One region of the Streptomyces sp. NPDC055099 genome, then DNA from elsewhere that is predicted to be linked to it. Evidence: riboswitches for the same ligand, from Rfam matches in the RefSeq annotation. Region 1 holds a riboswitch; each other region holds the start of a gene.
The links. Region 1 has a riboswitch for cyclic di-AMP ahead of ACWFRU_RS13375 (C40 family peptidase). Riboswitches for the same ligand answer to the same signal wherever they lie in the genome.
Positions count from the first base shown of each region.

Region 2: it holds a riboswitch for cyclic di-AMP, as region 1 does, so the genes downstream of both, ACWFRU_RS32190 (M23 family metallopeptidase) here and ACWFRU_RS13375 (C40 family peptidase) in region 1, are expected to answer to the same signal.
Region 3: it holds a riboswitch for cyclic di-AMP, as region 1 does, so the genes downstream of both, ACWFRU_RS05575 (LysM peptidoglycan-binding domain-containing protein) here and ACWFRU_RS13375 (C40 family peptidase) in region 1, are expected to answer to the same signal.

Region 1 is NZ_JBSGUA010000004.1:416,910-421,049, reverse strand. It holds gene ACWFRU_RS13390 (helix-turn-helix domain-containing protein) at 1-500, opposite strand, end outside; gene ACWFRU_RS13385 (ATP-binding protein) at 772-1,233, shown strand; gene ACWFRU_RS13380 (DUF6328 family protein) at 1,274-1,816, opposite strand; gene ACWFRU_RS13375 (C40 family peptidase) at 1,916-2,389, opposite strand; cyclic di-AMP (ydaO/yuaA leader) riboswitch at 2,393-2,556, opposite strand; gene ACWFRU_RS13370 (hypothetical protein) at 2,921-3,229, opposite strand; gene ACWFRU_RS13365 (ATP-dependent Clp protease proteolytic subunit) at 3,237-3,902, opposite strand; gene ACWFRU_RS13360 (amidase) at 4,053-4,140, shown strand, end outside.
Region 2 is NZ_JBSGUA010000016.1:21,411-25,550, forward strand. It holds gene ACWFRU_RS32190 (M23 family metallopeptidase) at 96-1,181, opposite strand; cyclic di-AMP (ydaO/yuaA leader) riboswitch at 1,193-1,339, opposite strand; gene ACWFRU_RS32195 (PP2C family protein-serine/threonine phosphatase) at 1,542-2,699, opposite strand; tRNA gene ACWFRU_RS32200 (tRNA-Met) at 2,866-2,939, opposite strand; gene ACWFRU_RS32205 (hypothetical protein) at 3,061-3,312, shown strand; tRNA gene ACWFRU_RS32210 (tRNA-Lys) at 3,372-3,444, opposite strand; gene ACWFRU_RS32215 (LamG-like jellyroll fold domain-containing protein) at 3,621-4,140, opposite strand, start outside.
Region 3 is NZ_JBSGUA010000002.1:268,752-272,891, forward strand. It holds gene ACWFRU_RS05565 (PAS domain S-box protein) at 1-824, shown strand, start outside; gene ACWFRU_RS05570 (restriction endonuclease) at 1,278-1,703, shown strand; cyclic di-AMP (ydaO/yuaA leader) riboswitch at 2,081-2,237, shown strand; gene ACWFRU_RS05575 (LysM peptidoglycan-binding domain-containing protein) at 2,240-2,989, shown strand; gene ACWFRU_RS05580 (hypothetical protein) at 3,154-4,140, shown strand, end outside.

The DNA.
Region 1 (4,140 bases):
GGCGGGGCCGCGCGCAGCACGTCCTGACGGGCCAGACGCACCTCCACCAGCGTGTCCACCTGCTGTTGGGGCAGTCCGTCGAGCGCGGCCCGCGTCACCGCACGCGCGTAGTCCGGGGTCTGCAGCAGGCCCGGCACGACGGTGGTCTCCAGGGTGCGCATCCGGCAGGCCTGCGACTCCAGGCTGATGAAGTCGCGGTAGGCGGGCGGCAGCAGCTCGCGATAGGCGTGCCACCAGTGGCGCCGCCCGCCGTCGTCGTCCGAGCCCGCCAATGCCACCAGCAACTGACGGAGCTGGGGGTCCGCCACCTCGTACGCGTCGAGCAGCAGACCTACGTCGGCAGCCTTGACGCTGCTACGTCCCGTCTCGATCCGGCTGACCTTCGACTGATGCCAGCCGACCCGGTCCGCTGCCTGGCCACTGGTGAGCCCGGCGTGCGTGCGTAGCGCACGCAGTTCGGCGCCGAGTTTCCGGCGGCGCACCGCTGGGCCGTACCGCATGGTCCGTCTCCTTCCCGACGGAGCGTTTCTTTTCGGCCTCCCCCGGGCCGTTCAGGGGCGACAGTAGAGGAAGCGCCGACCGCGCGCCCAAATACGGTCTCTCGTAGCAGAGTTCACCGTTTTGAGCGACAGATATATGCACATCTTGGTGGATGGCCACCTCTGAGGGGTCCAAGAGTGGCAGTCTGGCGCGAAGCACCATTCCGGGACTGTCCTCGTGCCTTCGTTACGAGTCGGAGCCGAGCCCCGGTGGGAAAGGGACAGCGTCGCCATGGCAGACCTTCAGGAAGCATCCGTCACCCTGCCGAGCGATCCTGCCTCGGTCTCCGCGGCCCGGAAATACGTTGCGAGCATCTTGGCCGAGTGGGGTCTGCCGGGCGAGACCGAGGCGGCCGACACGATCCGGCTCATCGTCTCCGAGCTCGCCACGAACGCCGTCCAGCACACCCGGGGCCAGTCGCCCACCTTCCGGGTGGACATCGAGCTGGACCGGGACGAGCAGCTGCGCATCGGGGTCACCGACAGCCACCCCCGTTATCCCAAGCGGCTGCCCGCCGCCGTCCAGCAGGACAACGGCCGCGGTCTGGTCATCATTCGCTGGCTGACCATGGAGTGCGGCGGCAGGCTGTCGTTCACGCCCACCCCCGAGGGCGGCAAGACGGTCTGGATCGAGCTGCCGTGGACGGCACCCGTCCGCGGTGAGGCCGCGACCCCCTCGACCTCACCCCGCTGACTCGACCTCACCCCGCTGAGCGTGCTCGGGCTGGGGCTCCTCAGCGGGGTCGTGAGGCCCTGACGTCGTCCGAGCTGTCCGAATCCTCGTCGTCGCGCGCACGGCGCAGCAGAAGGGGGAGCAGCCCCCACAGGCCCGCGCACACCAGCAGCGTGGCCGCGCTCGCGATGATCCCGCCGGTCCGGCCCACCGCCACGTCGACGACCAGGAGCACGGCGCCGGAGACCGCGAAGACCAGGACACCCAGACCGATGCCGGCGAGGCGGGACGACACCCGCACGATCAGTGGCTTGGAGTGCTGACCGAAGAGAGACCTGTGCACGGCCGCCGGGGCGGTGAACAACGCCGCGGCGAGCACCGCGAGCAGCAGCGTGGCGACGTAGGTGGTTCGCTGCACCGTGTCGAGCGAGGGGAAGCGCTCGGTGAAGGCGAGCGTCAGCAGGAAGGCGAAGAGGATCTGCACCCCGGCCTGCGTGACGCGCAGCTCCTGGAGGATCTCCGCGAAGTTGCGGTCGGCGCGTTCGAAGCGCGTCTCGTTACGCGATGGGTGGTCCGAGGCGGGAGAACTGTTGTTTTCGGCCATGGCGCACGAGTATCCGCGCCGACGCGCTCCACGCCTGGCGGGCGCGCCGACCGGAGGGCCGGGCGGGGGTCGCCCCGCCCTCCGGCCGATGACGGATGATCAGCGCACCCTGCCGTACCAGACGCTCTTCGTCCAGATCTTCTCGAGCCGCACCTTGGTGTTCGACTTGGGGGCGTGCCAGATCCGGCCCTTACCGGCGTAGATGCCGACGTGGTAGACGTTCCGGCCGGAGTGGAAGAAGACCAGGTCGCCGCGGACGCGGTTGGACGCGGAGATGTGGCGGGTCTTGTTGTACTGCTGGGCGGCGGTGCGTGGCAGCTTCTTGCCCGCGCGCTTGAAGGAGTACTGGGTCAGGCCCGAGCAGTCGAACCGGTGTGGTCCCGTGGCTCCGTAGCGGTACGGAGAGCCTTTCTTTGAGGCGGCGATCTTGAGCGCCTTCGTCCCGTGTGTCGCGGCCTCCGCCTCCGACGTGAGCCCCGGGGCCACGAGGGTGCCGCCTACGACGGCGAGCGTGAGGGCGGATACGGACCCGACCCTGGTGAGCAGCGACGGAACATGATTCAGCGCAGTCATGCGCAACCCTTCGTCAACCGCCTGTGAAGGATGACCTGTCGGATTCGGGCTGACAAAGTTGCCCGGCCGCGTACTGCGGCTTCACCCCAAGGGTCGTTGTCCGGACCTTCCGGACCGACCCGTCATGCCTGGGTCCTCCACTCCTGCCGATGCACCGATGTCGACCGGTCATCCGGGTGGCGGCAGGACTCGGCGTCCGCCCGGACCGCCCCGCCGCTGTGGCGGGGGCTTGTCGTCGGAGAGGATCTTGACCCGACATGGGGTCGAAAACCGAGCCGAAACGGCGTTTTGTGAGGCTCCTCACGGCTGAACCGTTCGGGTGGACACGGTCGGATTCGGGAGCGGGAGAGCGCGCCGGACGATCGTTCGACCAGCACCGGAACGACGAATTCCGGCCCACGCGTACACATCTGACGCAACCGAAGACGTCTCGAAAAAGGAGGAATGTCTACGCTGAATGAGGTAGCCCGTTTGGTTCGTTTGAGATCGGCCCCGGACGCTACGGAGTTCGCAGCCCGGGGTGACGGCTGCTCAGGGGGCGGATGGGGGCGGCACGGTGACCCGCCCGGCCCGCCGCTCTCCGTCGAGCACGCGCAGCGCACGGGCCAGCGTCGGTGCGTGCACGGCGCTTTCACCCCGCTGGTGCATGAGCGTCAGCGCGTCCCGCAGGGCGGTCGCGCTGCCGACCAGGGCCTGGGCCGCGCGCAGTCCTCCGTAGGTGTCCGAGGCGCGGGCGGGGTTGATCCGGCCGAGCAGGTCGACCACTTCGAGGTACCGGTCGATCAACTCGCCCTCGGCGCGGGTGAGTGCGGGCAGCGGGGGAAGCTCGGGCGGCAGCATCGGTGGCTCACCTCGCGTCCGGGGTGCGTGGTTCCGGGCTGCGCGGATCCGGGGAGCGCGGGGAGGACTTGCGGTTCGCGATGATCCCGTCCACCAGGCCGTAGTCGACTGCCCCCGCCGCGTCGAGGATCTTGTCCCGCTCGATGTCGGCCGCGACACGATCGGCGCTCTGCCCCGTGTGCCGGACGAGCAGCTCCTCCAGTCGCGCGCGGGTGCGCAGGAGTTCGTCGGCCTGGATCGCCAGGTCGGAGGTCTGGCCGTGGACCGGCTCGGTCAAGGCGGGCTGATGGAGCAGCACTCGGGCGCCGGGCAGCATGAACCGCTTGCCGGGGGTGCCCGCGGCAAGCAGGACGGCGGCCGACGACGCGGCCTGCCCCAGACATGTCGTCTCCACGTCGCAGGTGACGAACTGGATCGTGTCGTAGATCGCGGTCATCGCGCTGAACGAGCCGCCGGGGGAGTTGACGTAGAGCGCGATGTCGCGGTCGGGCGCCAGGTGTTCGAGGTGCATGAACTGTGCCGTCACGTCGTTGGCCGACGTGTCGTCGATCGGTGTGCCCAGAAAGACGATGCGCTCCTCGAGCAGCTTCGCGTAGGGGTCCAGCGTGCGTCGGCCCGTACTGGAGTGCTCGGTGAACTCGGGCAGGACATGACGGGCGAACGGTCGGTTCATGGCGCGTCTCTCCTCTGTCGGGGTCGGCTGCTCCCATGGCTTCCTGTAAAAAATGTACAGGACGTACGTAACGCCGTGGTGAGAATCGGGGACGGCGTGGGCATGCTCCGCCTCGTCGCGATCTCAACCGCCCCCAGCCGAAAGCGCCGTATGACTGCGTCCGAGCTCGTCCACCTCACCGCCCGCGAACTCGCCGCCAGGATCCGCACCCGCGAGGTGTCCGCCCGCGAGGTCGTCC
Region 2 (4,140 bases), on a different contig from region 1:
GGGATCCGGATTCCATCGGATGGGACACGCACGCCGAACCGGCAGCCCTGGCGTCGGGGGGTTGTCGCCAGGACCGCCGGGGTTCTGGGGTTACCTCAGATCGACTGGCCCTTGCCGCGCAGCCACGCCGCCGGGTCGACCCCGGTGGCGTCGCCGCCCGGGTGGACCTCCATGTGGAGGTGCGCGCCGGTGACGTTGCCGGTGGCGCCGACGCGGCCGATGGTCTCGCCGGTGGTGACCTTCTGGCCCGCGCTGACGTTCATCGAGGACTGGTGGCAGAACCACACCTCGGTGCCGTCGTCGAGTTCGAGGACCGTGCGGTAGCCGTACGCCCCCGCCCAGCCGGCCTCCTTGATGGTGCCGGAGTGGACGGCCTTGATGGGCGTGCCCGTCGGAGCCGCGAAGTCCAGGCCGGTGTGGTAGCCGGAGGACCACATGGAGCCGGGCTGACCGAAGGTGCCGGTGAGCGTGTACGAGGCGACGGGGAGGGTGTAGCTCTTCGCGAGCTTGGCCAGGCGCTCCGCCTCGGCCTTCTTCTTGGCCTCGGCCTCGGCCTTCTTCTTGGCGGCGGCCTTCTCGGCGGCGATCTTCTTCTCGGCCGCGGACTGCTTGGCGGCGGCCTGTTCGGCGGCCTGCTTCACGGCGGCTTCCTCGGCGGCCTTCTGGACCGCGTCGTCGGCCTGGTCCTGCTGGTTCTCGGCTTGCTCCATGATGCGGGCCCGCAGTGCCTCGCCCGCGTCCGTGGTGCCCTGCTCGGTGTCGGCGGCGCTGAGACCGGCGGCACTGAGGGGCGCGGCGGCGGTCACCACGCCGTTGTCCGCGGAACCCGAGTCGGACGCGTCGTCGGATATCAGGGACCCCACGCCCGGAAGCGACTTGGCCTCCGGCAGCGAGTCCGTGACGGCCGAGAGGTCCGGCATGGCGATGGAGACCGGGGGCTTGCCGTCCTGCGCGGTGGCGATGCCGCCCGCGCCGACGGCGGCGATGACGCCTACGCCGAGAACCGTGGAGCTGCGGGCGAGCCCGCCACCACCCCGCTTGTGCACGCGGTGCCTGCCGCGGACGGGACGGATGGACTCCTCGGTGGGGTTCCATTCCTCCCAGGAATTGTCGTCGTACCCACCGAAATCGTCGTCATTCGGTACGTAAACGCCTTGGGGGGCAGGGCGGTTGGACGCCACTGGGGCGCACTCCTTTCCTTCCTTCTCGCCTACCGGGTTAGCTGACGGGTTCGGAGCAGGAAGGTCTCCTACGAACATCTGGCACGGAGGCACAGATGCCCGATTCACCCCAATTAGTGGTTCCCCGGCTCCCTTTCGGGATTAGGCGCGTGCGCGCGGAGCCGACTCGAGTGACGGCTGGGACGACCGCGCTGCGTTATCGAACGTTAATAGACAGCAGGCCGGTATTCCAAGCTGTTCCGACTGATCGTTAACGCTCATGGCCCGTACTTATCGGGACACCGGGGGCCGGAACGGGGCGAGTTGACCCCACTTCTTCACACACCGGAGCTTCACATCTCCTTGACAGTACGTCAGTTGTTATGCGGAGTGGTGTCCTTCCGTCACGGCCGGTGACAGCGGCCGCCGCACCGCCAGCAACGCCATGTCGTCGGTCCCCCCTCCGCCGGTGTGCCGCCGCACCTCCTCGACGAGCGTCGTCAGGAGCGCGTCCGGGCCGCCCGGCCCCGGGAAGATCCGGCCGCCGAGCCGCGCCGCCGGGTCGTAGAACTCGCCCCGGGTGTCACGCGCCTCGGAGAGCCCGTCGGTGTAGAGCAGCAGCATCGCCCCCGGCGGGAACTCCGTCTCGTCCGCGCGGTCCGGCCAGGCGCCCAGCTCGCCCATCCCCAGCGGCAGCGCGGGCTCGGTGGCGGTCAGGACGCACAGCCGTCCGTCGCCGCGCAGGAGCAGCGGGCCCGGGTGCCCGCGGTTGATGAGACGCACCAGACCGTCGCCGTGCGGGATCTCCGCGAGGACGGCGGTGGTGAACCCCTCGAAGGCGTCGAGCCCGTCGCGTCGTGTGCCCTCCCGCGCGAGGGCGCGCTCCAGGCGCTGCGCCACGGCCTCCAGCGTCGCCTCCTGCTCGGCGGCCTCCCGGAACGCCCCGATCACCACGGCGACGGCCGCCACCGCGCCCATGCCCTTGCCCCGCACGTCGCCGACGATGACGCGGACGCCGTGCGGGGTGTCCTGCACGGCGTACAGATCGCCCCCGATGAACGCGTCGGCCTCCGCGGCCTCGTACCGCGCCGCGACGTCGAGGCCGCCGATACGGGGGTCCGGCTGGGGCAGCACCGCGCGCTGGGCGGCCTCGGAGATGGAGCGGGCGGACGCGAGCTGTTTGTCGCTGCGGCGTACGACGCGGTTGATGACGACGGCCAGGACGGCGACGGTCACCACCGTGATCAGTTCGGTGACGGCCTCGACGTCGGTGGTGGTACTGGTCTTGAAGTGCAGGGCGAGCACGGCGGAGCAGGAGGCGGCGCCGATGAGGGTGGTGCTGAGCAGCGAGTAGAAGGGTGCCGCGATGAGGGGGGCCGCGGTGAACAGGGGTACGGCGGTGAACCTGGGCGGGGTCGACACGTCGTACACGATCCCGACGACGATGAGCAGCAGGGGAAGAGCCCGCACGAGCGCCCGCTCGTGCCGCACATCGGGCCGCTTGCCGCCGCCCCCGCCGATTCCACCTCGCTGCCCCACTCACTCAGGGTTCCCGGAGGGGCGGCGCGGGGCGACCGGTGTGGGCCGACCGGGCTACCGACTCCAATCTCGGCTCATGGCGACACATGGCGACACATGGGGACTCATGGCGGCGGAAACACCGAAGGCCCGAATCCATTTCTGGATCCGGGCCTTCGGTCTTTAGTAGCGGGGACAGGATTTGAACCTGCGACCTCTGGGTTATGAGCCCAGCGAGCTACCGAGCTGCTCCACCCCGCGCCGTTGAATGCAACTCTACGCCATCAGGGGGAGTGAAAGCGAACCGGTTGCGAACGGCCTGCAAACGGAGCCATGGGAACGAGGCGCGTGACGCTGCGGGCCGGGCGTCGTTGGCCAGCTCATGAAGAAGATCATCACCGCAGGCATGCTGGTCATCGGCTCTCTCGCCATGGCGGCACCGGCCCACGCCGACAACGACTCCAACTTCGGCGGCGGCGTGGACGCCGCCAACGCCTGGAACTTCACGGCATCCGCCGTGTGCCTCCAGGAAGTCGCGGTGGTGCCGGTCCTCGGAGACTGGGTGGGCGACCACGCCAACAACTGCTCCAACGGCAACGTCATCGACCACGCCCGCGCCGCACTGCCCGCCTGAACACCCCAGAACACACCGAAGGCCCAGCTCGGGGAACTCCCCGACCTGGGCCTTCTCGGTAGACCGTGTGGGACTCGAACCCACAACCAATGGATTAAAAGTCCACTGCTCTGCCAATTGAGCTAACGGTCCGTGCGGACGCACCCCACGAGCATAGCCGCAGAGGCCCGTCCATCCGATCGGGTATCACCACCCGGGCCCGTCGCACACTCCACGACGGGCCCGGAACAGCCGCCACACGCGCAGGGAACGCGCTTCGGGCGGTGGGGAGTTAGCCGGTTTACGCGATTCCTTGTCGTGCCTGCCGGTCAGGCCGCCGTACCTCCGGCGCGCAGCACCGCCACCTGCTGCTCACTCAGCGCTCCCGCGTAGGCCTGCACGTCGTCGACGGCGCCGTGCAGATACTCGCTCCCACCTTCCGCCTGCCCGGCACGACCGACCTGCAGCCCTCCCGTGGCCCGAAGACCGCGGTGGAACGGCGCCTTGGCCGACAGATGTCCGTCCACGTACAGCAGGATCTCGTCGGCACCGTCGTCGTACACCACCGCCAGGTGATGGGGCTCACCGCTCGACGCCCAGTCGTTGTCCGCCGTCAGCTTCGTCGTCTCCGCTCCGGCCCGGTCCTCATGGGCCAGCGTCAGCTCCCAGCTCTGCTGCTCCGGCGTGTAGCGCAGCGCGGCGAGGTCCGTCTGCTCGCCCGGAAGCGACAGAACCGTCATCGTGCGGCCCTCGGCCGCGGGATCCAGCTGCACATGCGCCGCCAGCGAGAAGCTGTCACCCGTGTCGACCACCGGGCCGGCCGTCGCCGCGTAATCACCCTCACCGTCG
Region 3 (4,140 bases), on a different contig from region 1:
CCCAGTTCCGCGCCCTGGACCAGGAGATCCTCAGCCGGGGCACTCCGGTGCGGCACACCCTCGGCTATCGCCGCCCGGACGGCAGCGTCGGCCAGGCAGCCGGGCACCGCTTCCCCGTGCGGGAGGACGCGGAGACCTGCGTAGCCGGGATCTACGTGGACATCACCGACCACCTCCGCGCCATGGTCCAGCGCCAGGAGGCGGAGGAGAACCTGCAGGCGCTGCGCGACCACAGCGGACTGCCCTGCGCGCTGCTCTCGGCCAACGGGCGGGTGATCGAGGCGAGTTCGGCGGCCGCCGAACTCTTTCACCTCGGCCTTCCCGACTTGGTGGGCCGTCGCGCGCACACGCTGCTCGCCCCCGCCCCCGCCCCCGACCTCGATCGGCTGCACCGCAGATGGAACGGTCTGATAGCCCGCCGCACCAGACGGGTGGAGACGTCCGCCGTGCTCGTCGACGCCCGGGGGCGGCAACGCCGTGCGCAGCTCCACCTGACGACGGTCGGCCATTCGGCTGCCCATGCCCGGCACGTCTGGGCTGTCGTCACGCATCAGAGCCTGGCCCACGAGGCCCATCCCTCGCTCACCGCCGCGCAGATCCGCATCCTCTCCCTCCTGGCGGAGGGCAGCAGCAACAGTGACATCGCCGCCTCGCTGCGGCTGTCCCGGCAGACGGTCGACTACCACCTGAGCCGCCTGCGGCAACTTCTGGACGCCACCACGCGCCCCGCCCTGGTCGCCCGGGCGTACGTCCTCGGCATCCTCGCCCCGCGCGCCTGGCCCCCGCGTTCGGCGACGGCGGCCCATCCGCTCAGCTCCGTCTGACGGACGGAATCCGAGATCCGGGAGCCAACGCCGCGAAATTGCCCGGCATCTGACGTGAACAAATCTTTTCCGATGGCCAGTGGCGGCTGCCAGCATGGAAGGTCGGACGAGAAGTCCGTCGACAATGGGGGGGCCGTTCATGTCATTTGTCAGGCTCTTTTCACTCCATGGCGGTCGGCAATGACGCGGCGGTCGCCTGCGCGACGGCGCCGGCGACGCCCGACCAAAAGGCAGCAGCGGCAACAAGCGCGACTTGTGGCGCTTCTTGCCGGTGCCGCCGTGGCGCTCACACTGGTTGCCCCTATTGTCAACTGGCTTCTCGTGCACTGGTGGTTACTGATCGCTTTCGCCGTCGCGGCCGCGTCGGCGGGCCTTGGGCTCTTGCATCATCGACGCCAACGGGCATTGTGGGCCGACGTCAGGCGCCGGCAACTGCGCTATGCGATGTCACGGTTGGACGCATTGCATCACCGCGAGTTCGAGTACGCGGTACGCGACTTGATGCGCCGCGACGGCTGTATGGACGCCCGGCAGACGGGCGGCACGGGTGACAACGGGGCGGACGTGGTCGCCACCGACCCGATGGGCCGCAGGTGGGTCATTCAGTGCAAGCACCGCAGGAACGGAGCACAGGGTTCGCCGGTCGGCACACCCGACCTGCAGCGCGTCAACGGGACGGCCCGCCAGCTCCACGGCGCGGACATCGTGGTAATGGTGACCAACGGACGCTTCTCCCAGCGGTGCGCTCCCCTGGCCCGGCAGCTGCACATGCACCTGGTGGACCGCGCCACGCTCGCCAACTGGGCGGCAGGAGCACGGCCGTTGTGGGAATTGCTGCCCAATATCCCGCCCCCGCCTCGCTTTATGCCCACGAACTGAGCCCCTATATCAGGTTCGCCATGAGGCGTCAGCACCGGGTCCCACCGAAAGCGATGCCCGTTTTGACATGAAAAATAGGGATCGCATTATGTCCGCTTTTGCGAATAAGGCAACTTCTGACCCCACTTGGCCTTGCGCTGCAGTGGAATGAGTCACACCCGCAGATCGGGGCCTCAAGGGCCGCTCGGCGCATTTTCGTTTCCCGCAAACAAAGTTGAGGCTATTTGATCAATGAGGGCGCGGGCAGCGGACTCCGAGAATGGGCCTCGCGCATTCCCCGAGTGAATTCCGGCCTTGTTCTGTCCGGGCATTCTCGCCTAACGTCACCGTCAATCCGGATGGAACGCCGAATCCTGCCGCTGTCCGGAAACCCTTCCCGTACTCACTCACTTACGCACGGCAGGAGCGGGGGACCCAGGTAAGCCGCCGATCCGGATTCCGGAACGGCTAGGGGTGAAGTCGCATTCACAGTGCGACCGGACATCTCCCGTCCGAACCCGACAGCTCACCTCGTAGGCGACGGAGAGGAATTCGTCATGCCTGCAAAGGGTAAGCACCGCCGCCCCAAGTCCACCGCGCTCAGCCGGGGCATCGCCGCGGCAGGCACGGGCGGCGCCGTGCTCGTCCTCCCGGTGATCGGCGCGACCGCCGCCAGTGCGGCGCAGCCCGCCGCGGCCGCCAAGCCCGCCGCCGCCCCCAAGACCTACGTCGTCGCGGCGGGCGACTCTCTCGCCAAGATCGCCCGAGAGCACTCGGTCAGCGGCGGCTGGAAGAAGCTGTACGAGGACAACCGCAGCGTTCTGGGTGCCGACCCGAAGCTGATCCACCCCGGCCTCAAGATCACCATCGGGCAGAAGGCCCCGGCGGACGACGCGGCCGCCTCCAAGGCGTCCGACCAGCGGGCCGACCGCTCCGAGCGCTCGAGCGCGGCCAAGCCCGCCGTCGCCCCGGCGAAGAAGACGTACGCCAACAACCTCGACGGCTGGATCAAGGAGTCGCTCGACGTCATGGCCCAGCACGGCATCCCCGGCACCTACGAGGGCATCCACCGCAACGTCATGCGCGAGTCCTCCGGCAACCCGCTGGCCATCAACAACTGGGACGTCAACGCCGCCGCGGGCACCCCGTCCAAGGGGCTCCTGCAGGTCATCGGCCCGACCTTCGACGCCTACCACGTGCCCGGCACCTCGCTGGACAGCTACGACCCGGTCGCCAACATCACCGCCGCCTGCAACTACGCGGCCGACCGGTACGGCTCGATCGACAACGTGAACGGCCCCTACTAGGGAATACCGGCCTCCACCACCCTGAGCCCCGGCACGCACCGCGTGCCGGGGCTCAGGGCTGTCGGAACCTCCCGGAAGGGGCCCTCGAATTGGCATGCACCCGTCTATTCACCGACGGGTGCATGCCCATAAGGTGAGCGACCTTCGCGTTCCTGGGGGGTCTCATGAACGGTCTCCGTCGTCTCAGTGGTCGCACTGGTCTCCGTGGTCACCATGGTCTCCGTGCGGCCATCATCGGCCTTGTCATCGCGTGCACCGCCGCCGTATCACCTGTCGCGGTCGTATCCCCGGCCGTGGCCGTGCCCTCCGCCGAGGCCGACAGGCCGGGCGTGACGCCGAGCTGGTCGGCGCTGCCGGTGCCCGCGGCCGCACCGCCCGTGACCGTGTCCGACCTCGCCGCCCGCGGCCCGGGCGAGGCCTGGGCCACCGGGAACGAGCACACCACCGACTGGGTGCGGCCGATGCTGTACCGGTGGGACGGCGCGGCGTGGAGCCGGGACAGGAGCTTCCCCGGCGCCGAGGCGTCGGGCTGGCTCGGCGAGGTGCAGTTCGTCGGCAAGGAAACATGGATCATGCACAACCGCGACGGAGCGGGCGAGATCCTGCGCCGGTCGGCGGAAGGATCGGATGGGTCGGGAGAGTGGAGCACGGTCCCTCTGCCGCAGACCATGTGGGTCTACCAGGACTTCGCCGCCGTGCCCGGTGCCGCGTGGGTGGTCGGTGAGGACGACACCGGGCTGAAGGTCCTGCACTACGACGGCTCCGGCTGGACCACACAGTCCACCCCCGAGGGCGTGCTGTACCTGATGGGGATCACCGCGCGCACGGCCACCGACGCCTGGGCCTGGGGGGACACCACCAACGGGACGACCGTCCTGCGCTGGAACGGCACCGCCTGGCGGGACGCGAAGGTGCCGCTGCCGCCGAACAGCAACATCCACACGATGCTGGTCGAACCGTCCGGCCGCGTCACGATCGGCGGCAGCCAGTACACCGACGGCGTGCCCCGCACCTACCTCATGACCTGGAACGGCCACACCTGGCGCACCACCTACCCGCCCTTGGGCGACACCTACACCGAGGGCATGGTGCGCGGCCCGGACGGCGCCTTGTGGCTGCCGGTGCGCAGCGACCGCGCGTTCCAGTCGAAG